DNA from 3 places in the Zooshikella ganghwensis genome. Region 3 is predicted to be linked to each of the others. Evidence: predicted binding sites of a transcription regulator. Region 3 holds the regulator's gene; each other region holds the start of a gene.
What was found. The regulator PhoB, encoded in region 3, activates phosphate uptake and scavenging genes when phosphate is short. The targets are predictions, from matches to a motif close to TGTCATANNNNTGTCANA.
Positions count from the first base shown of each region.

Region 1: KHS79_RS14360 (choice-of-anchor I family protein) is a predicted target of PhoB. The motif match lies at 6,803-6,820, and genes of this name have one in related genera.
Region 2: KHS79_RS22325 (esterase-like activity of phytase family protein) is a predicted target of PhoB. The motif match lies at 2,700-2,717, and genes of this name have one in related genera.

Region 1 covers NZ_JAEVHG010000009.1:208,650-219,271, forward strand. The annotation lists gene KHS79_RS14345 (ATP-binding protein) at 1-1,557, shown strand, start outside; gene KHS79_RS14350 (Vps62-related protein) at 1,659-3,299, opposite strand; gene KHS79_RS14355 (ComEC/Rec2 family competence protein) at 3,531-4,847, opposite strand; gene KHS79_RS14360 (choice-of-anchor I family protein) at 4,977-6,755, opposite strand; gene KHS79_RS14365 (NPP1 family protein) at 7,215-8,027, shown strand; gene KHS79_RS14370 (nucleotidyltransferase domain-containing protein) at 8,382-9,293, opposite strand; gene KHS79_RS14375 (3' terminal RNA ribose 2'-O-methyltransferase Hen1) at 9,319-10,622, opposite strand, start outside.
Region 2 covers NZ_JAEVHG010000023.1:35,039-45,660, forward strand. The annotation lists gene KHS79_RS22325 (esterase-like activity of phytase family protein) at 133-2,586, opposite strand; gene KHS79_RS22330 (type 1 glutamine amidotransferase domain-containing protein) at 3,031-3,690, opposite strand; gene KHS79_RS22335 (O-antigen ligase family protein) at 3,849-5,438, opposite strand; gene KHS79_RS22340 (sulfatase-like hydrolase/transferase) at 5,439-7,352, opposite strand; gene KHS79_RS25990 (pilin) at 7,401-7,817, opposite strand; gene recD2 (SF1B family DNA helicase RecD2) at 9,345-10,622, shown strand, end outside.
Region 3 covers NZ_JAEVHG010000004.1:24,647-35,268, reverse strand. The annotation lists gene KHS79_RS07955 (serine protease) at 1-137, shown strand, start outside; gene KHS79_RS07950 (HDOD domain-containing protein) at 346-1,728, shown strand; gene KHS79_RS07945 (helicase) at 1,729-2,097, opposite strand; gene KHS79_RS07940 (HU family DNA-binding protein) at 2,104-2,379, opposite strand; gene KHS79_RS07935 (FAD-dependent oxidoreductase) at 2,462-3,586, opposite strand; gene KHS79_RS07930 (rubredoxin) at 3,640-3,816, opposite strand; gene KHS79_RS07925 (chorismate--pyruvate lyase family protein) at 4,003-4,647, shown strand; gene ubiA (4-hydroxybenzoate octaprenyltransferase) at 4,660-5,529, shown strand; gene phoB (phosphate regulon transcriptional regulator PhoB) at 5,663-6,352, shown strand; gene phoR (phosphate regulon sensor histidine kinase PhoR) at 6,373-7,659, shown strand; gene KHS79_RS07905 (UbiA family prenyltransferase) at 8,339-9,271, shown strand; gene KHS79_RS07900 (hydroxymethylglutaryl-CoA reductase) at 9,612-10,622, shown strand, end outside.

The DNA.
Region 1 (10,622 bases), on a different contig from region 3:
GATATTTGTGTGCATGCAGATCAATATCGCTTACAGCAAATATTTCAAAATCTAATTGGTAATGCGATTAAATTTACTGATGTAGGAGAGATTCAGATTCTTGCTAAAGTTAAAGAAAATAATGTAGAAGTGATAGTCAGTGACTCTGGAATTGGCATCAATCCAGAAGATCAAGCACGTATTTTTGATGCATTTAAACAAACAGATTCAGGTGCTAATCGTAGTTATGGTGGTACTGGTTTAGGTTTGTCTATAACCAAACAGCTTGTAGAGCTTCATGGTGGAAGTATTAAAGTAGAATCTATACTTTCAAAAGGCACACGTTTTATTTTTACTCTTCCTGTCAGTGATGAGTTACCATCAGTAGATAATGAGTTGTTACAATATTCTGCATCAGCTCTAGAGATACCTGTTGAGTTTAGTGACATACTAGAAGCACCACAAATAACAGAAGGTCAAGTTAAAGATTTTGTAATTTTAGCTGTGGATGATGAACCAATTAATTTAGATATTATTTTAAATCATTTAAATGAGAGTAACATCAAAGTTATTACTGCCTATTCTGGTGAAGATGCTTTAAATTATATTAACAAAAATAAACCAGACCTTATTTTATTAGATATTATGATGCCTGAAATGGATGGCTATGAAGTTTGTAAAATATTACGTGAAGAGTTTACAAGCTATGATTTACCGATTGTCTTTTTGACGGCCCGTAATCAGTTGAGGGATCTAGTGCATGGTTTTAATGTAGGTGGTAATGACTACTTAACTAAACCATTCTTTAAAGATGAGCTATTGGCTAGGGTTAAAATTCAGTTAGAGTTACTCATTCATCGTAAGCGTATGAGTCAGCTGCATCAATTTTCAAATAATATTTGTGAGTTTAAATCTCATGAAGAAATGATTTTAGCAACTTATGAGTTACTGGCTAATGATCCCTTAATAGATGCTGCAGCTACATTTTTTGAAGGAAAAACAATCAGTCATAGCGAATCAGCTGATAAACTACTTAATAGTTACCCTTCATTCCTGGAAAAAGATAACGAATTGATTGAGACTCATAATAAATCAGTAGCAATGTTTGTGAAAATATCTAGTTACTATACATTGGCAGCATCTTTTCCAAAATCTTCGTCAGAGGAGTGGGTACGTAACATAGTGCTACAGACCCAGAGAAGCGTTGAGCAAATACGCCGAATAAGCGCAAACCCAGACAATGCGCTTATTCAAAGTCATATTACGCCAATATTGCAAAGTATTCTCTTTATCAAGGTTGAAAAAAACTACTGTATTGTTGTTAAGTTAGTTAATGATAGTATTAAGGAAGAAATTATCCGTATTCCACTTAAGAAAATTTTATTTTTTATTGAAAGTGAATACTTATTTCAGGTTCACCGTTCCTATGTGGTTAACCCTTTTAGAGTACAGTCAGTAAGTAGCAGCCAGTTGATCATCTATCTGGAATATGATCAGCAAGTGCCACTGGCAAAAAAGTATTTATCTGAACTTAAGAAGCACTATCCTGAAAAATTTAAAGGTGCTCTGGTTGTCTAGTAGCATATGGTAAGAAAACACTTAGCCCCCTTAGTTAGCAAGTAACTAAGAGGGCTCATGAAAGGCAGATTCAACTATTTTATAGTACTTAATTGAGTCATTTAAAACTCATTATTACTCCAATCGCCTTTGGTTCCAATGTTAGTTGGACCACCTTGATTCTCTTTATAAAATTTAGAGAACAACGCTGCACCAATTGAAGCTGCAGGAGATCCACCTATGAAAGGTCCAAAGAAGTCTCTTGCTACTTTTTCAGCCTGTTCAATAGTCATATGAACATCTTTGACAGGTCCCCATCTAAACTCCATTTCAGCCCAATTAGTAGGTGTATAGTTTACAATATGGTATTTACCATCTTCATATGTATTAAAGCGGTTACCTTTGGCGGTATAGTTTTTAAGGTCTACATCTAGGTGTCCAACACAGTGGCCGAAGATTTCCTGGATACACTTGTGTAGTACTCTATGATCATTATCACTTTGCGAAGCATAGCTGGCATGGCCATTTTTTGAAGAATAAATAACGACATGGCTACCATCCCACTCAAGTTGATTTGGTGCTCTTTGTTCACCATAGCTATGCTGAGATAGGTATACGGAGGTTAGCGACTTATTGCTATTATCAAAACGAAGTGTTACGTGCTCCCAATCACCAGTATGCTCGCCAAATGGTTTTAATTCACCAGTATGGTTATAGATTTCTCCAAATCTCACTTTGGCAGTGCCTGGTCCATTGTATGCGTAAAAGTACCAGAATTGAATGTCGGTATAACCTGGTATGGTATCTTTGATGTGCACAATGGCTTTAGCGGCATTTAAGTCTCCGGGTCTTGATGCATCGCCATTAGCCGGCTCTAACCAGATGTTATCTTTAACATTGCTATTAATGTTACCTGCTGCTTTTATGTAGTCATAGTTGGCTTTAAAGGTATCAGTTGAAGTCTTTATTTTATTACCTTTAGAGTTAACCAGATATGCTTGATTGATGTATCTAAAAGGAGAGTCCAGCTTATACCTTTCATCTGGGTGCAGGTATAAAATCGGTCCATGTTTTTTAATCAAATTTGTTACTTCAGCCTGTGATAATTTTGCTGCTAATATTGAAGCCTTTTTAAGTACGTAAAATAATGGACTGCTGCCAGGTGCAGAGTGACTATTATTACCTACAAATGAATTAACACTGATGCCATTTGCATCATTAGCCACAATTTTCCAGGAGCCAAAGTCATCATCTGCCCCCGTATCACTATCATCCCAAATCCAACCACCTAGCTTACCTGAAACGACAAGATCACTTTTAACACAGCGTACTTCATCTAGAGAAGGCTGACCATGGTGTCGACTAACAACGGTACCTAAGCATTTGTAGCCATTGGGTGGATTTGGTTGCCAAAAAGAGCCGTCCCAATCTGCCCCTGAACCAGAGTCTTTCCATATTCTAGAATAGCTGACGGGTCTCTCTAACAAGCCTGGCTTCAACGCTTTAACGACAACAGATGCTTCAGTAGGATGACCATATCCGCCATGTCCATAATGACCTAGCCGGTAATAACCAGCCGGTGGTTTAGGGCTGTAATAGCTGCCATCATGATCCCCCCCAGAGCCTTTGTCCCACCATACTAAGTCATATTCGTTGACGTACTTTATTTCTAAGGAGTTAGCTGTTGGGTCATTATTGGCGTAACCTGTGGCTGCTGCACTAATACAGGCGACAAGAGCAGTAAACGTAAGTATTTTGTTCATAAAATTTATCCCTATTTTATGAGGTCCGATAATTAAACTGAAAATGAAGCTTACTATAGAAAAACGTTATTATCGCTTTTCGATATGTTTACCACTCTATCCTGCGGACTAGGGTAAATCTAATAGTTTGGGATTAAGTCATTGGTTTTGGGATAAAACAAAAGCTTGCTGGGATAACGAATGAGTCTACTGGGATAAGACTGGCAGGGTATCGTTATCACAGTCAGCAAATTATCTCGACTCAAATGGTCCAAACACTGCAGTTACTTTCCGTTCAATTGTTGAATCATCTAATAGAATAACTTGGTATTTTGTTCCTGCTTCATAGACTCTAACAACAATATGTCCTTGGGTTGAACTGTAAGCTTTGCTTACTTTAGAACCAATGACATTCTTCGTTGCGGCTAACAAGTTGTTTGCAAAAATATAACGCTTTCCAGGATAAAGTGATGTTGATGAGATACGGCTTAATACTTCATCGCTGGGGTGATCAGATGACCAGCTTTGCTGAATCCAGACTTTAGGGCGAATAGTCCGAACAAAGAAGGTACTTTGAGAGTCACTATTACCATGATGATTGAGCGTAGCAACATCGACGGGACCGATAACTGGAGCTACTTTGGCTTCTTCACTGGAAAAGTTAGGAGAGCCGTAGTCATCATTACCTGAAATATCACCTCCAGTATAATAGTCAAACTGCCCATAACTTATACGAATGCCTATACTTAGATTGTTTTCTCCTGGTATTTTTCCATCATCAAACAGTGAAAATGTTGTATTGTTCCATCCTGTCCATGCTTTTCCATTACCATGAATATTAGTCACTGAGAATTCAGGGTATTTATTAGGGTGATTTTTCAGCTTGATTTGCTGTTTTGAGCCGACATCAATACTTTGTATCTGCATACCTTGTTTCTTATGACAAGCAATAAAATGCCAATAAGCTTCCATGGTTTTCATAAAAGATTGATCATCAAGGTCTTGAGAATAATACATTTTGTTCTTATAGGCTTCAGATAGCATAGGTTCTGGTAATGAATAACCAGGATAGGCTCTATCAATCAAAGTAACTATGGGAATAGACTCAGCAATTTCTGTTATACCAGTAACCTGAAAGTCACCAAGCTTTGACTGCTTAGAGGTTTCATCAATTTCACCCATATGATCTTCGTGAAAATGTGTGATCAAAGCATAATCTAAGTTGGCTGTCTCCTTTTTTGGATGAAACTGACGTATGTAGTCAATAATCCACTCTCCAGCTGTCTTTGAATCATCTGGTACAAGCGTTGCGTTTCTTGCTGTTAAGGTTCGAGGTCGAGACTCAGAGATATCCCCTGCATCAATTAATAATGTCGTACTGTCAGGAAAAACAATAAACGCTGCATCGCCACGCCCTGTATTAATATGATGAATATCTAAATACCCTGATTGCCATTTTGGTAAATCTTTACCTACTAAGTTTGAATTTACGGTTTTAGCTATTATGGCGGGTGAAAAAATAGCCAGAATGCTGCTGATAATATAAAGAAAATTACGTGCACAAGTCATTTTAAAATACTTCTTATCCCTAGCAAGGGCTCTGTTATCCCAAATAGGTTATTATGGGGGAAAATAATATTATTTCTCCCATTTTTTTGTGTATTAATTATTTCTTATTCAAAAAAGACTAAAATAAAACTAAAGATTAATTTGGTAAACAGAGGTAGTACCGCTTACTTCATTACCAACGGCAAGAAAATGTTGCCCATTGCGCTGGAAGTATTCTATTGATTCTGGACCAAGATCTCCGGCTTTAGGGTTATAAATGCCGTTATCGCATTCGCCATCATCAACTTTTGTACAAACACTTTCTTGGTAGTTACGATTATTAACATAAGTAATAAATTTGGCCATTGCAGGGTTAGAAATATCGTAAATCATGATGCCTCCTTGCCGTTCTAAACCAATAAATGCGTAGTGGCGACCATTAATATAAGCGACTTCAATAGCTTCGGGTTCGACACCTTTATCATCACTACGGTCATCACCGCTATCATTGTTGTCATTAGTGCTATTAAAGTGCTGTTTTTCGCTGGTTAGAACAATTTTTGCGAAGTCATCTCCACTATCATAAACAAGCTGACCATGTTCATCCCAAATGGAAAAAGAACGAGCACCAAATAATTCTATTGGTTTGCTTGCAGGAATTTTTTTATTGGATTTAACAAGCTTGAGTCGGCTGAGTTTTTTCTTATCTTTAAGTGCTTTGGCTAAAGGGTGGTCTTTCGCGATATTCAGTTCTTTGCCACGTATTTCATCAGAGTGAGCAATACAAAAACCTTCTTTAGTGGTGTAATCATCTGTGCCATTGAAATCCTCACTATCCCAGGAATAGCTTAATTGATCACATACGTGTTGAGTGGTGGTAAAACCATACTCTCGTCCATCACCTTCATTGGCTGTTACAATGTATGTTTTGCCATTAACCGTATAACTGGCAATACTGTCAGGCATATATAGGCTTTCAAGCTGTGGGTAATATTTAAGATGGCCTGCGACATTATCTTTATTAGATGCATCTAACCCATAGGATGCCCATGATTTACGACCCAAACCTAAAATAGCATCGATCTGAGCTGATTCTACATCAATTTTAGCCAGTGCATTATTTTCTTGTAATGAAACGAAAAGCTTTCCGTTATCAGTAAATGTTAAATACTCTGGTTCAAGGTCTTGAGCAACAGAAGCATTGGGGCCAGAAATACGAACAGTGTTTGGTAGCTCATGATTACGAGAGTTAGCTTTATTAAATGCTTTAAAGTTAATTTGTTTTATTTCCGCATTCAGTGGTCCATGGATTAAATCGACTAGCGTAATACTCCCTTCTGGATCTACTTGATAGTTTGAGCTTGGTTCCCCTTCATTGGCAGTAGCAATATAGCGACCATCTTTTGAAAAACTGACCATATCAGGCAGTGCACCAGCAGGAAATGTATTAATCAATGCTAGAGTATCTGAGCGATATAAACCTATAATGCCATGTGCCTGTTTATTTGCATTTTCAATAGCAACAGCAATCAGCCCTTGATGCGTTGCAACGCTATTTGCAGCACCAATTTTAATGCCAGCATGCTTACCTGCTGATTGTAGATTTATCACGCCTGTAGAATAAGGCTTGCCTTGATCATTTAAGCTTATGATATCTACTTGCTCGGCTTGGGCATTGACTACATAAAGTTTATCTGTACAGCTATCATAGCTGACAATCTCTGCTGCTGAGGTGGCAAAATCAGCATCAGCGATTGATGTTCCTATTAACGTTAAACCACTAACAGGTGCTTTGCTTTGTGCTGAAGGTTGAGATGTACGACAGTCAATTTCTAGTTTTTTGATGGGTTGTGAGTCATTTGAAGCGCATGAACTAATATATGTAGTTGTTAAACATATTGCTAGTATGGACTGTAGTTGTGTTTTCACAAAAGCGGTTTCCTTGTAACGAAGGTGATAAAAGAATAATGCTATTTTGTAATTAAATTGTTACATGTTGACGATAATTTGTTGGTGTTATTTTCTTTTTTACTTGTTTGCTTTGATCAAGTAATTAGTTGTAATCATTTTTGTTGCTTTAATTCGTTTACAATAACTATGTAAATGGTAAAAAAGTAATGATTTCCATTTTAGCTTAATGAGGCTGTAAATGTATTTGTGCTATTACAATAAAAGTGGCTACATAGGTGTTGAATGAATAAACTATAAAATAATATACATCTTGATACTCTTTATATCTTGTTTGTAAATGTGCCTATAATGTAGTTTGGTCATGGATGCGATAATATAATTTGCGTCTGCAAACTTAGTATTAAATTTATTTTTATAATAAGAATAATAACTACAGCCTTTGAATTATAGCTCATCGTTTACAAAGGAACCTTTTAAATGAGGATTAAAGCTGCATCGTATATTCCTGTTGCAATAAGTGTGTTGTTAGTGACAATGACGCATGCGGATGACTTTAATAAGCTTGATCAAGCAGTTCCTGCTAATAATATTATAAACACTCAAGAGCCTGTTTTTGACTTTGATACCGATGGTTGCCTTCCTGCAGCAGGTATAAGTCGAGATGGACGAAAAAACCCAGGTTTAAAAAATTCGGGTGGACTAGCCGAAGGTTGTGATGACAATAATTTTCTAAATACTTCAAATACACTTCATCGATATGCTTGCACCACTTCAGGCAAGGATCAGTTTTGTGGTCATTTTTACGCATTATATTTTGAAAAAGATCAGGTAGCCGCGTGGATAGATGTTTTTGGTCATCGTCATGATTGGGAGCATGTCGCTATTTGGACGACCAACGGTAAAATCACCCATGCAAGTTACAGTGCACATGGAAAATTATATACAAAGCCAGCTTCAAACGCACCTTTTGAAGGGACTCATGTGAAGTTTGTTTATCATAAAGATGGTATTTCTACACATGCAATGCGTTTTGCAAAGTCGAATGAAATTGCTGAAAACCCTTATGGTCAATTTGTGACACCCACTATAGTGAGTTGGTACGAATTGGTGGGGGATGGTATTGTTAATCGAGAAATGCGCAATAAATTAAATAGCTTTGATTATGGAAAAGCGACCATTCCTTTAAAAGATAGTAACTTCAGAACAAGGTTAAATGATAATCGACCTGATGGGTATCCACTTTTCTCAGAACAGGATATTGAAGCGTCTAATCCAAATCATAAAGGATAACCTTTTAATATATTAATACCCTAAAATTTGCGGCAGCCTTTTAGCTAACCCCTCCCCAACCCTCCCCTTGTAAGGGGAGGGGGCAGGTCGTGCAAGCAGCAGACAACTTTTGTTTCGGGTAAAGCACCATCAGTTCCTCCCCTTTCAAAGGGGGAGGTTAGGAGGGGGTTAAAAAGCTAGCGGGCAAATAAGATGCTTGCAGTATAAAACCACAAACCTCACCCCAACCCTCCCCTTACCAAGGAGAGGGAGGAGATCGTGCAAGCATAAGGCATCTTTGGTTTCAGGTAAGCCCAATTAGTTCCTCTCCTTTTCAAAGGGGGAGGCTAGGAGGGGGGTAAAAAGCTAGCAGACTTATTTTATTCGCTGCTGATACTGATTTATAAGCAGTTGTATTTGGTCCAGCGTGGCTTCGGCTAAACCCGGCTGTCTGATACACTCACTAAGGCTGCCGTAATGCATTTCTAGACATTCTAGTAATAGTTGTCGAATAGCACTTTGATCAGCTTTAAAGGGTAACTTACTTTGTTCGTAACATTGTTCTAAATGCTGTTCTTTTTTAATAAAAAACTCTTCGACTTGTTGTATATCCCACTCGCCACGCCGAATTGCTTTTAATTGTTCTTTATGAAGGGTTAAGTCCATGTCTTGTTCAATAAGAAGCTGTTCTACTTCTAAGAGTAAGCGGACAACGTGATAGGCGAATTTAACGTCGTAACCATATTGTTCAACCATTTTGGCGCGTTTGCCTTCAGGTTGTTTAGTTTTCATTTTATGCATTTGGGCATAAGCGTAACCTTTAAATTTTGCCCAACACCCTTTGTGTAAAAACAGTTTGCGTTGTTCCCGAACTCGTTCGCCCACGGCTGTACTATGTAAAATACAGTTTCTTGGAACATACAAGCTATCCACTATATTTGGGTTGTTATCCATAAGTAAGCGGAAATATTTAGCAATAGAATAGATGGTCAGATCGTATTCTCGACCACGTCCACCTAATGCGGATGAATCATAAATATGGTGTTGCTGATACTGTTGAAACTTTGGTTGTGCTAGGTCAAAGCCTGGAATTTCGCCGCGTAAATGAGGAAATATGTCTGATTTAGGTGGGATCGCAAATCCATATACATCCATATCGGAACTATCATTTGAAACACCATAGGCCATGGAGCCCATGATGACTTCGTAATGTACTGCGTCACTTAAAAATGGAGGAATACCCGGCAGCAGGTTTTTTTTCATTAATTGCTGGGTTGTACTGCTCATAAGCTGACTCTTCGCTATGGGTAAATTATGTACTGCGTGTAAATACGGCCATTTGTGTTGGATAACCGTAGCTTTGGTCATTGGCTCCAATGCCTTCAAGCATTACCTGATAATCATAGTTATCCACAATGCACTGACACCATGTTGTGAATTCTGTTCGTGTCCACTCAAAGCGATGATCACTATGTCTTCGTTGGTTTTCAGATAAACCAAATACTACATTATATTCCTGGTTAGGAGTGGTGATGATGATCAGTTTGGGTTGTGCAATGTTAAAGACATTTTCAATAAATGCTTCGAGTCGGTCTTCATCCATATGCTCAATCATTTCTATACAGCAAATGGCCTCAAATGAAGTCCAGCGGGAATCACTGTAGAATGCAGAGCCATGCCAAAGCTGTATACGATGCTGTTGTCTTTCGGACCAATGTTCTAGGCGAAGTCGGCTACTGGCACGATCTAAAGCTTGGGATGAAACATCAACACCAACGATAGATTTAAATTGCGCATGGCTTGCCAGTAACTTCATTAATTTACCTTCGCCACAACCTAAATCAAGAATGGATTGGACCTGATGGGCAAGTAAGGTATCAATTACTTTTTGCTGTCGTTGTTGATTTAGTGTCAGTGGTTTTTCAAGTTCGGCTTCAGCTTGATCGGCTTTTTCCTCTGCATCAATTTGTTCTGGTGCCAATGCAGCCAAAGCAATTTGAGCATAGTGCTTTTTATGCTTTAAATAACGTAATGATATAAATTCTTTAGCGGGATGTTGCGCTAACCAATCACCCCCGCGTAATAATAATTTTTCAATTTCGTCGGCACTTACCCAGTAGTGTTTGTCGTTATCAAGCACGGGCATTAAAACATATAAATGAGAAAGTAAATCGACTAAACGACATTTGTTTTTTAATGTGACCTGATAATAATGACTATGACCCCATTCTGAAAATTGATTATCGAGGGCAATAGGTTCTGCAGAAATTTCATAACCAAGTGGAGAAAACAACTTTTCTAAAACAGGTTGTCCTCCTCGACAGGGTAATACCGGGATATGAACTGTTAATGGAAGTTTGCTGTCCACTAGTGCTTCACGCTCTTTACTGCGACCTCCCATGGCAGAACGAAAGGCTCTTGCCAAGGCCACACTCATAAAAGAATTAGCTGTATAGGGGCGATCATTTAAATAGTGAGTAAGTTGTTTGGATGACATTGGTCCTCGAAAGGTCCGGACTAAGCCAATAGCATCCACCTCAAGTAAAAGAGCGACCTGGCATTGGTCCTCATCATACTGAGGATAGAAGACATGCGCAGTATTGTGACTTAATGAAA
Region 2 (10,622 bases), on a different contig from region 3:
CCTTTTCAACCTATTTGGTTAAAAAAGACACTAGCACTTTTGTAGACATTAGCCCAGAGTCTATAATGGGCATTAGGACGTATGAAGTATTACGCCCTAACGGTGGTGAGAAAAACAAATTGTTCGCCAATTTTATTGTGATAAATCTAACTTTTCAGGTAGGCGTAACACAATAAACTCAGTGTCATCTGGCTGCTTAGACGCTAAATGACGTCCTATGCTGAATGGGTAATTATTGTCGTTCATTACCGCAATATGCTGCTCGTCCAACACTTCAATGTTTTCAATGGTTGTGTAACTAAAGGCAAACTTACCGTTGCTGATACCAAAATCACCAGCTTGTCTATCGGCTAATTGATGAGGGTCTTTAATCGCCATTAAATTGACCAACGGCTTTTTTGAAACCTGACCATCGTCTTGTAGGGTAATGAGGTAGATCATTTTGAAGGCTTCAGCGGTACCTTCTTCATTATCACGTTCAATGACCAACCCATGTTTAGCATTGATCATGGTAAAGTCGCCTATTGCTTTGCTCTTATCTGCCATAGGATAACGATAGTTTTTCCCTGTAAACACCTTACGCTTAAGGTCAAAAACATGAATGAGCAACTCACGCTTTTTGCTATCAATAACAGGTGCTTCGAGCATTGCAAACAAGGTATTGCCATCTGCGCTTAATGCCATACCTTCAAAGCCACTGCTACGATTGATGTTGATGCTATCAACCAAGGTAGTGTTGCGGTAGGGCCAGTATAGCCCTGCTAACCAAGGCGTGTTCTTTCCCTTTTCATCCTGCAAGTTGGTACCATCATCAGCATAGGGACCTTTATTGGGGAAATCACCAATCAGGTAAACGGTGCGAATAGTGGGATAGTTTTTCTGAATATATAACAGTGAGCGAAAATCAAAGCTTTGAATATCCGCTCGCTTAGTTAATCCATTGCGTTTGATGGTATTCGCCAAAATCGTTGCCATTTTTTCAGGTGTTACAGTTCGGCTTTTATAGACGACACCATGTTTATCACGATCACTGCGAGGGTTTAATTTCGTTTCTATATTAAACCGAACCTGCTCAGCCACTTTACTACGCTTAACAGCGAGTGGGTGATTTTTACCTGCGCCTGTTGTATAGAACCGTTGGTAAAAACGCACGAAGTCAAATACCTGCTGTATGCTGGGTGGTGTATAGCTATGCTCTAAACCCACTTGTTTGGTAAACGCTAGAGTGACAGGTGATAGGTTGGGGTCATTAACTTGTGAATCACCACGAAATACTTTATCGCAAATAAAGCTAGTTTGAATTTCTTTTAGGGTAAGGTTTTTAATCAGCTTTTGTTGGTGCTCTGTATAAGGCTGGTTATTACCTAAACGACATTTTTCTGCCTCTAAGTAAGGGTCATGACTGAGCACAGCTACACCATCTTTAGTAATGCCAATGTCTGTTTCCAGCGTTGTCATCAGGTTATCCAACGCGACTTCCATGGCCGGTAACGTGTTTTCGGGGCGCAAGTTACGACCACCACGATGACCTTGGGCATCAAAGCGTTGGCTGTCAATCAGTCCTTCAGGGGTTAGATAATCTGGCTTACCATCTTTATTGCCATCAAACTGCTTAACTGCCGTTAGCAATAAATCTGGACGATCAGAAATAATACCATCCACCCCAAGCGCCATAAGTTCTAGCATTCTTGGAAGATCATTCACTGTCCAGGTAACAACAGGGTAACCCGCTTGCTGAATCGACTGAATATCAAATACATCACTTGCCGCAAGCTTTAAACCATTGGGGGTGTCTTTATCACGGGCGTAATGGCTTACCCTTGGATTATTATCCTGCAACATCACATGGTAAGGTGAAAACACCGGCTGATACTTTGCACCCTGTTGTGCTGCATGTTGAGCAGCGGCATTCATAATACGAACGCTGGAGCCTTCTTCTAAATAAGGGTTTTGTGGTGAATTTAAATAATGGCCTGTCCGGCTAAAATCGGGTAGCCGGTAGGGCTCTTCTAATACTTTGCCATTGGCATCCACATGCAGTATAAAAGGACCAAACTCATCGCCTAGCCAATACGTGCCATCTGCTGTACGACGTACAGATTCAATATCAAAATCAGCACCAGTTAAAATACGCTGTTGCGTAAAGTGGTTAACAATAGCAAAGGGAATTTTTTGATCAGGGTCGTGTAGCTCAATAAAGCCATTTACCTCAACTTTACCTGCATCAGGCTTACCATTTGTTTTTAGCTGAGGCTGAATAGTATATAAACGCAGATTAAAATCTGCAGAGTTTTCTACCTTACCAAAACCATTGTCTGACATCGCTAAAAAGGTGCCATCGGGATTTTTTAAAACCGCTGAAAAACCTTGGATCGGCTGTCCTTTTTTAAAAGGCGTATGTTTGCCGTTTATAGGTGATGCCCCTAAACGCTTACCAGCCACTGGCCCTTCAGCAAAGCTGTCAGCAGGTAGTTTTGCATAGCCCACTAACGTTGCTGGGGCAGGCTCGGTATAGTGTTGACAACCAGAGAGAATTACGGCGAGTGATGTGCCTAAAGCACAGCGGGAGAGAAAGTGATATTTCATAGTACGCCTACTACCTTTCTTTTTTTATAAGCGAAACGATAGCGTTAAGTAGTAATGAGTGACTCATATACTGCACAGTTTTCGCTCAACTTACTGTCCATGTGTTGCTTTTTAGTGACGGTAACATGACAAATTTAAAATATAAAGCCTAACCCCCACTTGAACTTTGCATCTTATTGAGAAGGGGGTGAGCCGTAACTTTTAGTTACTCTACCTTGTTTTCGCATTAAGTCCCTCCCCCTTGTTGAAGGGGGAGGCTAGGAGGGGGTTAAATGAGCGTAAATATAAGTACTGAGTTTACGGTATGCAGTACAAACCCCACCTTAACCCTCCCCTTACCAAGGGGAGGGAATATGCGGTTCATAAAGTATATTTTTTGCATTAAGTCCCTCCCCACTTGCTTGAAGGGGGAGGTTAGGAGGGGGTAAAAAAACAAATAGAAAATTAATCCTTTAAAGCACGAATAAACGCTTTTGCTGTGCTCTCACTAGACTGAGGGTTTTGCCCCGTAATTAATAAGCCATCAATTTCAATATGATCGGACCAATTATCAGACCCACGATAATCAGCGCCAAGTTCACGCAGCCGGGTTTCCAATAAAAAGGGCATGTGGTTGGTCATACCTACTTCATGCTCCTCCTCATTGGTAAATGAGGTTAAAATACGCCCTTTGACAAACTGGGGACCATAACCGGGTATATCATTGATTAGGGCACAAACGCCATGACATACCGCAGCAACCGGTTGATGCTTTTCAATGTAAAAACCAATGGCATAGGCAACGGCCGGGTTGTTAGGTAAATCAAACATAGTGCCGTGTCCCCCAGGAATAAATAAACCGCAATAATTAGCAGGGGCCACATCTGTGAGGGGAATGGTATTTTCTAGCACCATCATCGCTTCTGCATGTTCCCCCTCTTTGGGCAGGCTCTGTTGGTCTACGGGTGCTTTTCCCCCTTGAATACTGGCAACAGTGATCTCAAAGCCAGCTTGCTTTATTTGCTCGTAAGGTACGGCAAACTCCTCAAACCATAAACCTGTGGTCTTGTCATCCGTGAGTTGACTGTGGCTGGTCACCAGCATCAACACTGCTTGATCACTCATTGAACACTCCTTGTTATACGTTATAAGACTGTATGACAAGTATAGTGTAGTTAAGGGACAGGTGTGTGAAGATAAAGGAGGGGAGAAGCTCTAGTAAATTTTGAAGAAGCCCCTATGAATACTCTTTTTGTAGGAGCCTCATAGGGAATAAGTGTGTATTACATCTGTTTTTTAAGAGCATTTTGAAAATCAATTAAGTGTTGCTGCTGACGCTGAGGGGCATTTTCAATGGCTTGAGTAATCAGCATTGCTGCTTTGTCTTGTTCACCAATATCATCTCGCACACGGGCCTCTAAATAATAGTAGTACCAACTATTATCGCCATGAGTCTGAAGCCACTGTGTCCACTCAAAGGCTTCTGCAGGATAATATTTATACCAAGCTTCAATCCAACGGTTAATGATTAACGTTGTTGAAGGAAATGAGCGCACCATTGTTGCAGTAAAAGAATTAGGTGCGGGGATAACAGGTCTAATGAGCCAGTAGGTGTTTGTGAGATGTAAGCAAAAGAGTAATATAACAATTCCGCTGCATAAGTTCTTATATGCAGTAGTTAATATTGGTTGTTTGTTGTTTAACGAGATTGGCAATAGATAAGCAATACACAGCGCAAAAACTAAAATAGAGTAGGAATGATAAAATACGCCTGCATTTAAAGAGTGTAAGCAGAGTGACACTGCGGCAAAAAAAGCAATAATTTGAGTATGACTTTCAATAGTTTTTTTGTAGATTTTTAAGAGTGTATTAATCAGTATATAGCCGATCAGTGAAAGAAAGCTGACTGTGCCTATAGTTCCCCAGTCATGGAGAGCCTGTACAATAGCGTTATGGGGTTGCATAAACACAAAGTTTTTACATGTGACTTGATAAGTATTGACACCATAACCAAACAGAAGTGTTTTAAAACTAGATAAGCTTTGGAGGGTTTCAATCCACATACCAATTCGGACGGCAATGGACATTTTGCTTAAATGATTGATATTGCCTGCAGTTGAATCAGTAGTACCCATATACGCAATCAAAAAGCCAAAAAGTAAAGATATAAAGGTAGATGTTAATATTTTACTTCGATAGTTTGGCAGGATGATAATCGCTAGGATAATAGTCAATAAATAAGAATAAAAAGCTCCTCTACCGGCTGTCCATATTAAGAAACTCACTGAAACAATACATGAAATAAACCATAGCTTTTTACGTGATGTATTTTTACATAACAAGTAGCTAAATTGTGAAATGATTGCAGATACTGTGCAGAAGTAACCTAACTGTCGAATATTAGTAAAAGGAGTTGCATTTATCCAGTTGAAAGTATACGGATCTTCTAACGTAAACCATCGATATACATAGAAAATTGCAGTACAAACCAGTGCAAAAGGAATAGCAGTTATCAGCTTATCCCATTGTTGCTTGTTAAGATGTTGTGCTAGCACAAAAGCAAATACTGCATGAGTAAACCACTCGAGTTGAGTGATTAGTGAAAAATAAAACCTGACGGATAGCACTGTTGAGACTATGGTTGAAATAACCCAAATGCTAAAAGATACAATGATCCATTTGGGTAAGCGTGTTGAATGGTGATTTGTTGATTGAAAATGAATAATAGTTGTTAGCTCAATGATACAGATAATAGCACGAACACTATCAACATTCGCTGGACCAATGAGTAACTGCCAATATTGGGCAAAACCAACACCAATAAAAAGCGCCCAAAAAGGCGCTTGATTAAGTAAACGTGCTTTGGATTTCATTTAACTACCTGAAAATTTTTGACAAAGTTGGTATTTGTCAAAACCTGTATCATCTTTATAGTGTGTACACAATGCATCGAGCATTTCGCGCCAAGGCGCCATCTTTTCTTCTTTGTAATGGGTCAGTGGCCACCAGGTTTTGGTCTTGCGGTTAACGATAATCATGTTATCCGTCATATCTGGGAACAAAGCCAATAACCAGTCTTTATAGATAACGCCGCGCTGTTTAGCTGCAATAGCTTGATCGATAACCTGTGGTTTAATAGTCACTAATCCATCTGTTGTTGTTGTGTAATAGTGCATCCCTTGACGTATTATACGTAATGCATTGATTCGACTGCTATTAAGACTTTCAACACTTAAACTGCTCTCTAAAAATAAAAAACGGTCATAATCTTCTTGATCTTTTTTATCCATCCAGTCTAGTGGTATGCCATCTGGTGAATAGTTTGGTGTAATATCTAAATAGTTATAGATGGTAGGAGCTATATCAATTAGTGATGCTGGTGCTTTCTTTGAAATTCCTTGGCTATCAGTTCCAAGATGCCTAATGCCTAAAACAACACTGTATTGTTCCTGACTGAGTATATTTGTCCCATGACCATAGCTGTTGGTTTTAAAGGATACTTCATCAATGGCTTTATTTAGACTATCTTGATCCAGCATGAACCCTTCTCCATGATCTGATAATACAATCACTAAGGCATTATCAAGGACACCACTATTTTTTAGTTGATCCATCAAGTACTGAAACTGTCGGTCGACTGCTTGTAACATTGCTTGGTAAAAAAAATAGTCAGGTTTTTTTGCATCAAATGAACGTCCTTTAGGTATTTCTAGCTGTGAATATCGGTACGGCCAATGAGGAAGGGTGAAGTGGGCTGCAATAAATAGAGGCTTTTCTATATTTGCTTTGATTGGTACCATTACTGAATCTACAAAATATTCAGGTATGTAAGTTGTGTGCTTAGCTCTATTATTACATGAGTATGGAAAAATATAAGCTCCTAGGGAGGTTAAGCATGTAAGGTTAACTAAAGGAATATCTGAGATACTGGCTAATATAAAATCTCCAATACCTATTTTTGGTCCTACTATATAATCAAAGTTATAGCTTTTATCTATATTATTAAAACGACGCTCATCTAAAGCATATACTGTTGTGTAACCTGCTTTTTTTAAGGTTGTTTGTAAATTATGTTGGCGGTCAACAATATCTTTTGGCATTAGATTAAACCGAGCGTTTGTACTGTTGCCATATCTACCTGTTAATATGGACATCCATGCAGGGTATGTTCTTGCTAAAGGAGTTATTGTATCAGAGAAAAGAGTACTTTTAGATAGAAATTTATCTATGTTAGGAGTTAAGGATGGAGTTAAACCATTAGCTCCAAGATGGTCTGGCCTCAGTGCATCAATACCAATGATTATTATATTTTTGTTTTTATTTCCTGAATGATTCATCAGGTTTGAAGTTTTACTTAGGAAAAAGCTATAAGCAAAAAGAACTACTGTAGAGTATAATATGGGCTTCAAATACAAAGTGTTGTTTTTAGTTTTTAGGGTTATATAAGTAATTGATGCTAATGCAAAAGGAGCAAAGACATAAAGTTTTGAAAAAAATGATCCGGGAAAAAATATGTAGTTTAATAAAAGGGTATAGACAAAAGCAATTAGCGAAAAAAAATAAATGTTGCAGTGTTTAGGAAAAAATATAAGCTGAACAGCTAGAGAAATTGCTAAGTATTTTATTATAAAATAAACTACAGGTAATATCGTTGAAAATCTAATTAAACTACTTAAATCTACTGAGTCTATAATACCATCTTGATACTTTACAATGATAGTTGTTAAGGCGCAAGCACTTAGTAAAAAAAAGTTAATTAGAAACTGCTTTAAAATATTGTTAATCATGCTTGGAATCATCAGCAAGTCCACTTAAAAAGTGGACTTATATAAAGTTTATCGACAGCCTGTAGGCAGGTAGTCTTTATTCACGTCAACGTTTTTACAATCCCAGCTTAGGGATCCTGTATTATTTATTGGTTCAAGTTGGAATTTTTTTCCTGTATCTATTTTGCTAGAAAGGGTAATTTCAATTTTACCACCTGCAACTATTTCAACACTAGTAACGTTATCGCTTTTTATATTTGATTTAGTTGGTAATCCTGCTGCAATGTTTGAAGTAGGAAATCCATTATTTACAGCCCAATACTCAGTCACAGCTGTTTTTGCAGCAGTTGATAAGCTTAAAGCATCAGCTGCTCTTGCTCTCTTAGTATAATTTTGATAAGCAGGCAAGGCCACAGCAGCCAAAATACCAATAATCGCCACAACGATCATTAATTCGATGAGCGTAAAACCTTGTTGTTTTTTCATTTGAGTCTCTCTCCGTTCTTTTTACTAACAAACAATCCAGATATGTTCTATGAGTAGAAGATATGAGCTGTGTATTTAGTGAGAGGTTTTGCTGACCTTAACCATCAGCATATTTGTATAAAAAACACAAGGAGAGCCACATTTAGCAGGCTACAAATATGCATTTATCTATAGTGACTAAGGTTTAACTCCTAATACACCTAACTTATACCTAAATGACTTCATAGTATGCTTAGAGAGTAACCAAGATAGATACATAAAAGTACAGCGATTAAACTTTAAAATATACCTTTATATAAAGGTACATTTAAGTTACAAATCAACATAAACTGCTATGTATTTAAAGATAAGGAAAGCGCTTCTCCAATATTTTAATATGAGAAGTTTCAGCTATTGCATTGCATGCCAATATATTAGTTATCTTTTACTGTCTTGATTACTTCCTAACCAAAAAACAAAACACGTTGCATTTAATATTTTAAAATGTAGAATCCGTCACATACTTTTTTCTTGTCATGCCAAAGTCATTACTATAGCACAACAATTGTTGTGTAACGGTCGTACTTATTAAATGCTATGTGCCACGGCATTATGCTACAAAGGTTTTATGATTGCCAACCTGTTAGCATTTTAGTATTGATGTGCGTATATAAAAAAGTGATAACTGTTCAGCTTTCAACGATGAGTAGCTGTTTCTACGCATAGTTACGTACAAGGTTTGTTGTATAAATGGTATGCAATAATGCTTGTGGTGTGTGTATATTTTATACGAAGTATAAACGCATAAAACTAAAGTACGAATATTATCGTATAAATAATATACAAGATTTTCGAAAGCATCACCCCCTTACTGCTTTATCCCTTCTGATTTTAGCTTTTTCTTCTTATATTTATACCTCAATAAACGTACAGCTTATGATGTTTATGGTTAGATCTTAACCCCGCCCCAACCCTCCCCTTGCCAAGGGGAGGGAGCAGAGCGTGTAAGCAGCAGACATCTTTATTTCAGGAAAGCACCATCAGTTCCTCCTCTTTTTGAAGGGGGAGGTTAGGAGGGGGTAAATAAAGCCAGCAGGTAAATAAGGTATTTGCAGTATAAATCCACAAACCCCACCCCAACCCTCCCCTTGCTAAGGGGAGGGAGCAGACCATGCAAGCAGTAAACATCTTTTGTTTCAGGTAAGCACCATCAGTTCCTCCCCTTTATTGAAGGGGGAGGCTAGGAGGGGGTTAACGAAGCCAGCAGGCAAATAAGATGTTTGCAGTATAAATCCACAAACCCCACCCCAGCCCTCCCCTTGCTAAGGGGAGGGAGCAGACCATGCAAGCAGTAAAAATCTTTTGTTTCAGGAAGCACCATCAGTTCCTCCCCTTTGTTGAAGGGGGAGGTTAGGAGGGGGTTAATAATCACTAGGTTTGGCATTCTTTTGTAGCTTTGTAATACTAGAGCCAGCTAATAGCAACCTATCAACTAATTGCAGAGATAGCCCAACACATGCTTCCACCATTAACAGTTAATCATCGCCTATGAACCAAAACACCACAAACCATCAACCACAGGAGCGTTTGGAAGGTAACGTTGAGCGGGTGACGTTCCATAGTGAGGAAACCGGGTTCTTTGTGGTGCGGGCCAAGGTGCGTGGTTATCGGGAGTTGGTCACTATAACGGGTAGTACGCCAGCTATCACTGCAGGTGAATATATTGAAAGCTTTGGTATCTGGGTGAATGATCCTCGTCATGGCCTGCAGTTTCAAGCGAAGTCGGTGAAGATGATTGTGCCTACAAACCTGGAAGGTATGCAGAAGTATTTAGGTTCGGGCATGGTGAAGGGGATTGGTCCCCACTTTGCTAAACGGTTAGTGAAGCATTTTGGTGAGCAGGTATTTGATGTTATTGAGCATCAGCCCGAACGTTTATTGGAACTGGAAGGTATTGGTAAAGTACGGCAGGAGAAGATTACTTCGGCATGGCAAGAGCAAAAAGTCGTACGTGATATTATGGTGTTCTTGCAGTCTCATGGTGTGGGTACAGCAAGAGCTGTACGTATATATAAAACCTATGGTGAAGATGCTGTTGATAAAGTTTGTGCAAATCCTTACCAGCTTGCACTGGATATTCATGGTATTGGTTTTAAAACAGCTGATCAGATTGCCCAACGACTGGGCATCGAACCTACTTCATTAATACGTGCCCGAGCAGGTATACGTCATGTATTGCAGGAAATTTCCGGCAATGGGCATTGTGCTGCCCCATTTGAAGAGCTGGTTTTATCTGGAGAGAAGCTTTTAGACATTCCAGATACTGTTTTACGCCAAGCGATTAATGAGGAGTTAGTTGCAGAAAACTTGGTTGCGCAAAATATTGATGGCTTACCTTGTGTTTTTTTAACGCCTTTATTTCACGCTGAACAAGGTGTAGCTAATCATATTCATCGACTCGCTCGAGGTCATACCTTTTGGCAGGGCATTGATTTAACCAAAGCAATTCCTTGGGTGGAACAGCAAAATCATATTCAACTCTCAGCTTCTCAACAGGATGCTATCCGTCAGGTTATTCACAACAAGTTCTGTGTGATTACAGGTGGACCTGGAGTGGGTAAAACCACAGTGGTTAATAGTATTTTGACGATTATTGCCGCTAAAAAAGCACATGTGACTTTGTGTGCACCTACGGGTCGTGCGGCTAAGCGTTTGAGTGAGTCAACGGGGCGAGAAGCCACGACTATTCACCGCTTATTGGAATTTGATCCTAAACAGTTTGATTTTAAGCGTAATGCAAAAAAGCCATTAGAAACAGATTTCTTG
Region 3 (10,622 bases):
AACCACCCGGTGATGGCGATGATGATGACCCAGGCATCCCAGTGCCACCACAACCACCCGGTGACGGTGATGATCCAGACTGGCCAGATTCAGATGATGACTTGCCACCACCACCTCCCCCTCCATCCTACTTTTAAACTTATCCCCAGAGTTTTACTCTGGGGTTTCTGTTTTTAATTTTTTTCTACTTTTTAAGTAACAGAGCATTCAATTATTTTTTTCCGCTTATTTATTGTTGAATGCAAAATGGTTTCATAGTTTTTTGCCATTCTTTACTACGACCAGTAGCTCTTTGACTACACTAATTGAAAGATTTAATCGTTTAGTCGGAAAGGTACTAGTCCAATGCCTATTCCTGAGCAAGTACAAAAATTGCTGGAAAGCGAGCATATTTCATATGGTATTACAGGACATGAGCAAATTATGAGGCCAGCTAACACCCTACCACCAAACGTCGCTGTGTCAGTTGTGTTAGAGGATAATGAGGGGAAATTACAACTTATCTTTCCTCATGATCACCTCATTGACTTAAACACTTTAAATGAGCGCTTAGGTCGAAACCTCACAGCTATTGCTCCGGAAAATCTACAGCATATTTTGCAAAGCCAAGGGGTTGATGCGCTGCCCGGTATTCCACAGCTCACTGGATTTCCAACCATTGTTGATGATCGTTTATTTGACCATAATGAGCTTTACTTAGAGTCAGGTCAGTTAGGCCACTTTATCAAGATAAGAATGGCGGATTTCAAGCAAATTTTGCAAAACGCCACGCCAATGCAGGTAACAGAAAAAATTCCAAACCGGCCACTTACTACAGATACAAATACTGATGTTAAAGAATTAACCTTAGCTGTAGAAAACTTTACCTCTCTTCGAATAAAGCAAAGACTAGAGCAAACCATTGAAATTCCACCTCTACCAGAAACAGCACAACGTATTATTCAACTTCGTGTTGATCCAAATGCAGCTGTGAAAGATCTTGTTGACATTGTGGAACGTGATCCCAGCCTGGCAGCCCAAGTCGTAAGCTGGGCCTCTTCTCCTTACTATGCGGCCCCTGGTCGAGTACGCTCCATCGAAGATGCTATTGTCAGAGTACTGGGTTTTGACTTGGTGATTAACCTGGCAATTGGCCTATCGTTGGGTAAAGCTTTACAACCCCCTAAAGATCACCCCCATGGCTTCACGCCGTATTGGCACCAGGCTGCTTTTACTGCCACATCGGTCGAATCCTTAGTACGCCAAATTCCGTTAAAAAAACGTCCTGAACTCGGACTCTCTTATCTATGTGGATTACTCCATAATTTTGGTTATTTAGTGTTAGCTTATGTTTTTCCACCTTATTTTTCGCTTATTTGCCGCCATATAGAAGCGAATCCACATATTAACCATGTTGATATTGAACGGCATATTATTGGTGTATCTCGTGACCAGATTGGCGGTTGGTTAATGCAAATATGGGATATGCCTGAAGAGGTTTGCACAGCCATTCGCTACCAGAATGAGGCTGAGTATTCTGGTACTCATCAAGAATATCCACACTTATTAAATATTACTGGCCGACTATTGCGTCAGCACGGCATTGGTGATGCGCCTGACGAAGGCATTATTCCTCAATTATATGAGTATTTAGAGTTAAACCCTGCAAATGCAGCTAATGCTGTTGCATCAATTGTTGAGTGCGAAAGCGAAATCGAACAACTCAGTCAATTTTTTAAATCAGCGTAATTATCGAGGTAACCAGTATTTAGCAATCCCTTGAAACCACATTACTTGGCTTAGATCACCCGTCACAATTAATTGCTTTTCTTGAATGGCTTGCATAAAAGCAAGCTGAGCGTTTTTTGCAGTTAATACCGCAAGCCCCGTTCCTGCATCTTTGAAAGAAATGGCGAAGTCATGCTGATCGGCTACGCCTGACCGGCTCAAAATTTTCTGATTTTCTATAATAAAGTGACGAGCAACACGCCGATCATCTGTCTGAAATTGCACCGTTAATTGTTTATCATCTAATTTTTTTCGTAATTTTTCATTGCGTTTACTGGCTCGTCCCATCAATAATCCCATAACCCATAACAACAATTTCAGCTTTATCATCTTACTTCACCCATTCACTATTTCTTTTAGTTTTTTACCTGCTTTAAAACTCACAGTATTGGTTGCTGGAATTTCTTTTGGCTGTCCTGTTTGCGGGTTTTTGCCTATCCGTGCCTTTCGATGTTGCCTGGAAAAAGTACCAAAGCCAATGAGCACAACATCACCCTCACGACTGAGTGCCAATTGTATTTCATCCAGTATTGCAGTTAATACATGAGAAGCTTGTTCCTTCGTCATTGATGCATGATCAGCAATTGCAGAAATTAATTCTGGCTTATGCACACTCTGTCCCTCATAATTTTTTTATAAGTATTATTTATTTTTTGATACCGGCCTTTTGCTAATGCCCTTTTGATAGCACCCATTAGTTTATTGTTAACTGTTTATTTAACGCATATTTTTCTTTCACATAGCGTCCTGTTAACGCATACCCGAATAGTTTTTCATCCTTAACAAAACACGCCCTAACATCTAAACCTTCGGCATGAATCTGCCATTGCCCAGTACATCCTCGAGGTGGTGGACAAACCACAACAGGGCAAATAGGCGTTTTAACACCCACGGGCATAGGTCCATAACGTAATGGCGTAGGATGCCCTGCTAAAGTACGTGCTAATGTTTTGGCACATGCCATAAGCGGCATGACATACAACAGGACATGTCCTTCTACTTCTGCACAGTCTCCCAAAGCAAATACATCAGGTGCAGAAGTTTCCAATAAATGATTAACTTGAATACCCTCATTAACCTCAAGCCCGGCTTCAAGCGCCATTGTGATGTGAGGTTTGATACCTATTGCTGATAACACCACATCCGTATGAATAAGCTTGCCATTGGTCAGGGTCAGTTCCAGTCCGTTCTCTATACGGTTTACTTCTTCTAAACCAACGCCAAAATGAAAGCGTACACCAAGTGTTTGCAAACAACTTTGCAACGGTGCAGCCACATCAGCTGGTAACAACTTAGGCATTAAGCTATGGCTTTGAGAGATCAACTCCACATGATGTTCAGCCGCTATCAAATCATTGGCAAACTCGCAGCCCACTAAACCACTACCAATGATAGCAACACGTTTTTTACCTGATACTGCCTTGCGAAAAATCTCATAAGACTGCAAGTTGTTAACAGAGTATATCTCCTCCGTACCGTCACCTTGAACATCAAGCTGGAGTACATCGGCACCCCACGCTAAAACAAGCTGGCGATAACGAAGTTCGTCATTGCCTATCTTGATCAGGTGATGCTGAGGATCAATTGCAGTCACACGGGTATTTGTCAGGATAGTGGCATTTAACTGCTCGGCCATTTCCTGAGCATCTGCCGTATCAATTTGTTTTCGGCTCATACCAATAGACAGCATTGGCTTAGAGTAATAACGACCATCATCAGTCGTGATCAATGTAAGCGGTGAATATGAATCATGCTTTCTATATTCTTTTGCAAGGGTATAACCCGCTAACCCAGTACCAATTATAATGAGGGGTTCCATGACACACATGACCTGTTGCTTTATAAATTTTTAAAGTCAAACTCAGTCCAACATTATTCAAGAAGAATCATTTCAAAGTCTTGTTTGCATACACCACAATCAGGACAAATCCATTCTTCAGGTACATCTTCCCAGCGGGTTCCAGGGGGAATGTCATCATCAGGCCAGCCATCAGCTTCATCATAGATAAAGCCACAGACTGTACACTGCCACTTACGAAATGCTTCCATGCTCACTCGATTTCCTCACTAAACCATTATTGATGGCTAATGCCAGCATAACGTATGGTGTATAGTGGTTCCATACGCAACACATGACTCTGTTGTCATGCTATTGACCATCACTAACATGAAAGTTATTTTTCTGTTGTTTGCACCTTGCAACATCAAACCGTTTCAAGCATCCTGCTGTGAATTATGAACCTTAACCGCTATTCCAACATGCAGCTTTTCAGTGAACACTGCTGGCAGCCTACCCATAAGTGGCCTGCTCACGATCCGTTATGCCCTCACCTTAAACACTGGCTGACTCACCCAGGCTCATTAACAGAACAATTAGCAAAACACTTCAATAGCAAGGTATCTGTTCACCTGCATAGACAACAATGGCTCACAGCAACTAAAGAAGAGCAACAGTATTTGGGTATTACCCCAGATACGTTAACCAACATCCGTGAAATTACACTGTTTGTCAGACAGCAACCTTGCATACTGGCAAGGACTGTCATTCCCAAAGAAACACTGAGTGGTAATTACCAGGACTTGCTTACTATCAAAGAGCAGCCCCTTGGCCATTTTTTATTTGGTAATGCCAACATTATACGCTTACCACAATTTGAGCTGACAACATTAAAAACCGCTGATTTACCTATTCAGCACGACTTACCGTTACCTTCAGAACAAGTGTGGGGACGACGATCCAGATTTTTATTGAGTCAAAAGCCACTCATGATCACTGAATATTTTTTACCCTTTTTGCTTCACAGCATCGAAAACGAACAAATTGGCAAGCCAGCTGCAAGTGATATACTTACCACCTCATCGCCTTCAAACGACCATTAAAACAACGTCAATATGCGTGTAATCCAGCAACAATGGCCCCGCCTATGGGCTTACAGTCAGCTCATGCGGCTCAACCGCCCGATTGGTACCTACCTTTTACTTTGGCCGACCCTTTGGAGCCTCTGGATTGCTGCACAGGGATTACCCAATACAAGCCTGATCATTATATTTTCATTAGGTGTTTTTTTAATGCGCAGTGCAGGCTGTGTTATTAATGACTTCGCTGACCGTCACTTTGATGGGCATGTTAAACGAACACAACTACGCCCATTAATTACAGGTAAAGCCTCAGCGAAAGAAGCAATTTGGCTATTTTTTGTTTTAGTACTATTTTCTTTTCTGCTGGTTCTGCAAACGAACACTTATACTGTACTGCTATCTTTTGGTGCACTTGCACTTGCAACCTGCTACCCCTTCATGAAGCGTTATACACACTTCCCACAAGTTGTGTTGGGAGCAGCGTTCTCTTGGAGTATTCCAATGACATTTTCCGCACAGACCGGAGAGCTATCAGTGACTACCTGGTTACTTTATGCCGCGAATTTGTCATGGACAGTAGCCTATGATACCCAGTACGCTATGGTTGATCGTGATGATGATTTGCAAATTGGCATCAAGTCCACTGCAATTTTATTTGGCCAGGCGGATAACCTGATAATTGCTATTTTACAGCTACTTGCATTACTGTTGATGGTGATTGTAGGCATTATCCAACAGCTTGACTGGCCATTCTATACTGGTCTAATTGCTGCAAGTTTGCTATTTATTTACCAGCACTATTTGACACATGGACGTAACAGAGAGCGTTGTTTTCTTGCGTTCTTGAATAATCACTGGGTCGGATTACTCATTTTCCTGGGCACTATGACTGCTTTTTGGTAACAGTTAGGACCATTTGGCATATCTGCTAAATGCCTAAAAGGTTTCAATCAATAGCCTTTTATTTGTCATTTAATTGTAACAAACAGTCTGTGTAATGAGTTGCTGACCCGTAGAGCGAAGAGAAGGCTTGAACATGGTTGGCAAAAAAATACTTATTGTTGATGATGAAGCCCCAATCAGGGAAATGATTGCAGTCGCCCTCGAAATGGCTGGCTATGAATGTCTGGAAGCAGACAATACACAAGATGCGCACGGTATTATCATTGACAAAAAGCCAGACCTCATTCTGCTGGACTGGATGTTACCAGGTACTAGCGGAATAGAATTGGCTCGGCGCTTACGAAGGGACGAAATGACGGCTGGCATTCCTATCATTATGCTAACCGCGAAAGGAGAAGAAGATAACAAAATACAAGGTCTAGAGGTTGGGGCAGATGATTACATCACTAAGCCTTTCTCACCACGTGAACTCGTCGCTCGCCTAAAAGCAGTTTTACGTCGTTCAGGCGCTCAAGAACCACAAGAGCCCATACGCGTTGAAGGACTTGAACTTGATCCTGTCAGTCATCGAGTGACCATCAATGGCAAGCCTACTGATATGGGTCCCACTGAATACCGCCTGCTCCAATTTTTTATGACTCATCAAGAACGTGCCTATACCCGCAGTCAACTGCTTGACCAAGTCTGGGGTGGCAATGTGTATGTTGAGGAACGTACTGTTGATGTCCATATCCGCCGCCTGCGTAAAGCTCTAGGCAATGGCCATGACCGCTTGATTCAAACGGTGCGTGGCACAGGTTATCGTTTTTCCACCAAAGGTTAGTCAGCAAAGATTGGAAAACCATGCCACAACGATTGTTTTTTGGGGCAGTCATTGTAGTCATCTTTGGGCTTGCCATTGATGAGCTTGCTTGGACCCTAGTTGTAGCCTTAAGTAGTTACCTCTTCTGGACCTTGTTACAGGTTTATAAATTAAACCACTGGCTTCAGGAAAGTGAGCTCACCAATAATGAACCTCCAGAAAGTCGTGGTATCTGGGGCGATATTTTTGATGCTATTTACCGGCTACAACGAAGTCATCAAAAGTCCCGTGCGCGCTTACAAGCAGTGATTGACAGAGTCCAAGACTCAACAGCAGCACTATCAGATGCTGTAGTGATGATTGACAGCCATGGCAACTTAGAGTGGTGGAACCATGCTGCGGAAAAGCTATTAGGATTTCGCTCACCTGTAGATCGAGGTCAGCTCATCACGAACCTAATACGTGATCCTGCCTTTGGTAAATACTTTGAAGAAAAGCGCTATGCAGATCCGTTAGAAATACCCTCGCCCATCACTGAGCAAATCCATTTGCTCTTTACCATTACACTGTTTGGTCGAAATGATCGTTTACTGTTAGCTCGTGATATCACACGCCTGCATAACCTTGAGCAAATGCGCAAAGACTTTGTCGCTAATGTATCCCATGAATTACGTACACCACTAACCGTTATCCGCGGTTATTTGGAAACTTTTGCCGATAATGCTGACAGTCTTCCCGAGCGCTGGCTTCGTGCAATTCAGCAAATGCAACAGCAGTCTGATCGAATGGAAAACCTGGTAAGTGATTTACTGCTGTTATCACGCTTGGAAACCAGCGATAAAATCAGTGATCCACAAGAAGTTAATATAGCAACACTGCTCACTAACATCATTAATGATGCCAAAGCACTTAGTGGGGAAAAGCAACATAGAATTAGTTTTGTCTGTAGCCCAAATGCAATTTTAATGGGATACGAACGTGAGCTACACAGTGCGTTTTCAAATTTAATTTTCAATGCCGTTAAATACACACCAGCCAAAGGTGCTATTGATGTTCACTGGTGGGAAGACGAAAAAGGTGCTCACTTGTCAGTGATGGATGATGGTGTTGGTATCGACCCTAAGCATATTCCTCGTTTGACTGAACGCTTTTATCGAGCCGATGCCAGTCGCTCTAAGATGACGGGAGGAACTGGACTGGGACTCGCTATCGTTAAACATGTTCTATTGCGACATTATGGTCATCTTGAAATCATCAGTGAATTAGGTAAAGGTAGTACATTTACCTGTCATTTTACCCCTCAGCTCTTGATGGAAAATGCAGCATAATTATCTCTTATCTGCACTCAAACTCACTTCCCTTACTTGTTAGACAATCATTTAGTCAAATCATCACTGCTTTATGAAAAATACCCACAACGAAGTATTTTTGATGGGTCCAACCTGACCTATTAAATTCTGTACAATGCTTATACTCTCCATAAAATTCAGGATCCAAAAAAATTTCAGATAATTACATACAAGAGCTTTGTCTAACAAAATAATTAACACAAAAAAAACAATAACAAACATGTTGTATACATTTTAAATATTCATATAATGAGAATTGGATCTTAAGTCATAATATGTTGATCAGGGTTGTACTTTAGTATCATCATTTAGCCGTATTGATGCATCGCCAGTGTGATAAGTATTTTCGCTCATCACTCTTCAAGACCATTATTGTGTATAACACAACTTAAACTAGCTTAGGGTAAGCCGAAAATATATAAGACAATAATATCAGTAAACGTGAATATGGTTTATTGTCATATAAAAAATATTAGGGGTGAAGAGCGCTGACAACAAACCCTAAAAATGGTTCGTGAAGGGTATATGATAAAAATAAGCTTTGGGCAACGTACTCAAATAGCTTTATAAAATAAAAGGCACTCGAGGAGGGGGACACATGCTGAAACAACAGGAGTAATCTCCATTCATTTATCGTAGGGAAACAGGAGATCTTTACATGGCACAGGCAAGCACACTTTCTCATGACTCTCCTTTGGTTTATCGAATACATGCCTGGGCAAAAGAGCGCTTTCCATTAGCCAACGCCTTATTAGCAATTTCACTCTACCTGGCAGTCTCAGCCATTGTCAAACACAGCTCATCTGACGCAATACCAATATGGCATGATATAGCCAACTGTTTTGCCGCTGTAAGTATTTTTTTATTATTGCGTATTTTAGATGAACATAAAGATTATAAAATAGATAACGCATTTCACGCCGAGCGAGTTCTTCAACAAGGGTATATTCGCCTATCTCACCTAAAAGTGATTGGTATTATTGCTTTCGCTATTACAGGTTTATCAAGCTTATCTGTTGAAAATAATACTGTATACACTTTACAGTCATGGTTATTAATGCTTGGTTGGCTAACCCTCATGACGTTTGAATTTTTTAGTTCAAAGTGGCTAAATCAGCATCTCCTTAGCTATAGTTTTTCTCATATGTTAATTATGCCACTTATTGGCTTGTGGTTTTACTTTCTAGCAGGCCATAACAGCATCAACATAAATTTAATTTTACTTATTATGCTCTTCTTTTTCTTCGCAGGTTTTGCATTCGAATTTGTTCGCAAAATAAAACCTGATGAAGAAGAGAGTGAAAATATTCCGACTTATTCATCAGTGCTCGGTATACCACGCGCGCTCACCCTGGTTGTCTGTTGCGTATTTTCAGTCAGCCTCTTTGCTATGCTGTTAATTTATTATTTCTTAACAAGCAGTTGGTGGCTTTATACTATTATTACTAGCACCTTGTTACTAAGCTTATGGTTTCTTACTCGCTTTTTAAACTCACCTAGTATTCAAGCACGTCGATACAATGAAGCTACCGTAGGTATTCATATCCTCTGTACTTTATGGATGATTATAATTTCAAGCCTGATTGGTTAACTTAATAATATATTAACAGGTAACCTCAGCAATTAACTATACAACAAGCTATATACATTAAATAAGCTTTGTAATAGTACTATGCGAAACCATGAGATGCTGACATATACCCAAAACGAAGGGTTTTTAGGGGCGTCCATCGAGTGATGAAACCCCATGAGCCTATATTAATAGGTGATTGGGGTGAGGATTGAAGATAACAAAACCTAGAAATCATTCGTGAAGGGTATAATCATGCATAATCTACAATTACAAGCGCATTAAGTTACACCAAAACCATATAGCTTTTTGTCAAAAAAATAATTTCTTGAAACAGGGTATAAATAGCAGGAAAGGATGTATGACTGCCCCCAAAATTGTAATACCAAAAACGACAGACGAAGCTTTATCGCTATCAGGTACTGATTCATTAGAACGAATTCCTGCTCGTGGTCGTTACAGTGAAGAAGCAAGACAAACTCGTTTAGATTTCCTGAGAGAAAAATCGGGGCAGTTACTTAGTGGTGTAGACAAAACCTCCTTAAGAGCTGATCAATTACGATTTAATATTGAAAATTTTGTTGGCTCTGTAGAAGTTCCCATAGGGCTTGCAGGCCCACTTTTATTTAATGGACAGCATGTAACCGGCACTATTTACACTCCACTAGCAACCACAGAAGGCGCTCTTGTTGCCTCCGCAACTCGCGGTGCTACCGCACTATCTAAAAGTGGCGGTGTGAATACTGCAGTATTGTCACAACGAATGATCCGTACACCTTTTTTTAAGTTTGACTGTCTGGCAAGTGCCTTACATTTTTCAGAATGGCTAAGAAAACACTTTATTACCATTAAGGAAAAAACACGACAACGCTCTCGACATGCTGAATTAATAGAACTAAAACCTTTAATTCTCGGGCGTATGATTCATTTAAATTTTATTTACCAAACTGGTGACGCCTCTGGGCAAAATATGACAACCAGTTGTACTTGGCATGCATGTCAATGGATTTTGCAAGAATATCAACAACGCCATACAATCGAACAGTTTTTTATTGAAGCCAATTTGGCCAGTGATAAAAAAACATCTTATCAAAGCTTTTTATCTGGACGCGGTACCCGTGTTATTGCTGAAGCCCATATTCCAGAAAATATCTTACAGCAAATATTAAAAGTTTCTGCCAAAGAATTAGTTTCAGCTTATCAAGCAGGTATCACAGGCAGTATTCAAGCAGGTATTCCAGGCGTTAATGCCAACGTAGCCAATATCATTGCCGCTATTTTTACTGCAACAGGGCAAGATATAGCGTGCGTTCATGAGTCTAGTCTGGCTCATTTTCATATTGAACAAACGGAACAAGGAATCTATGCCTGT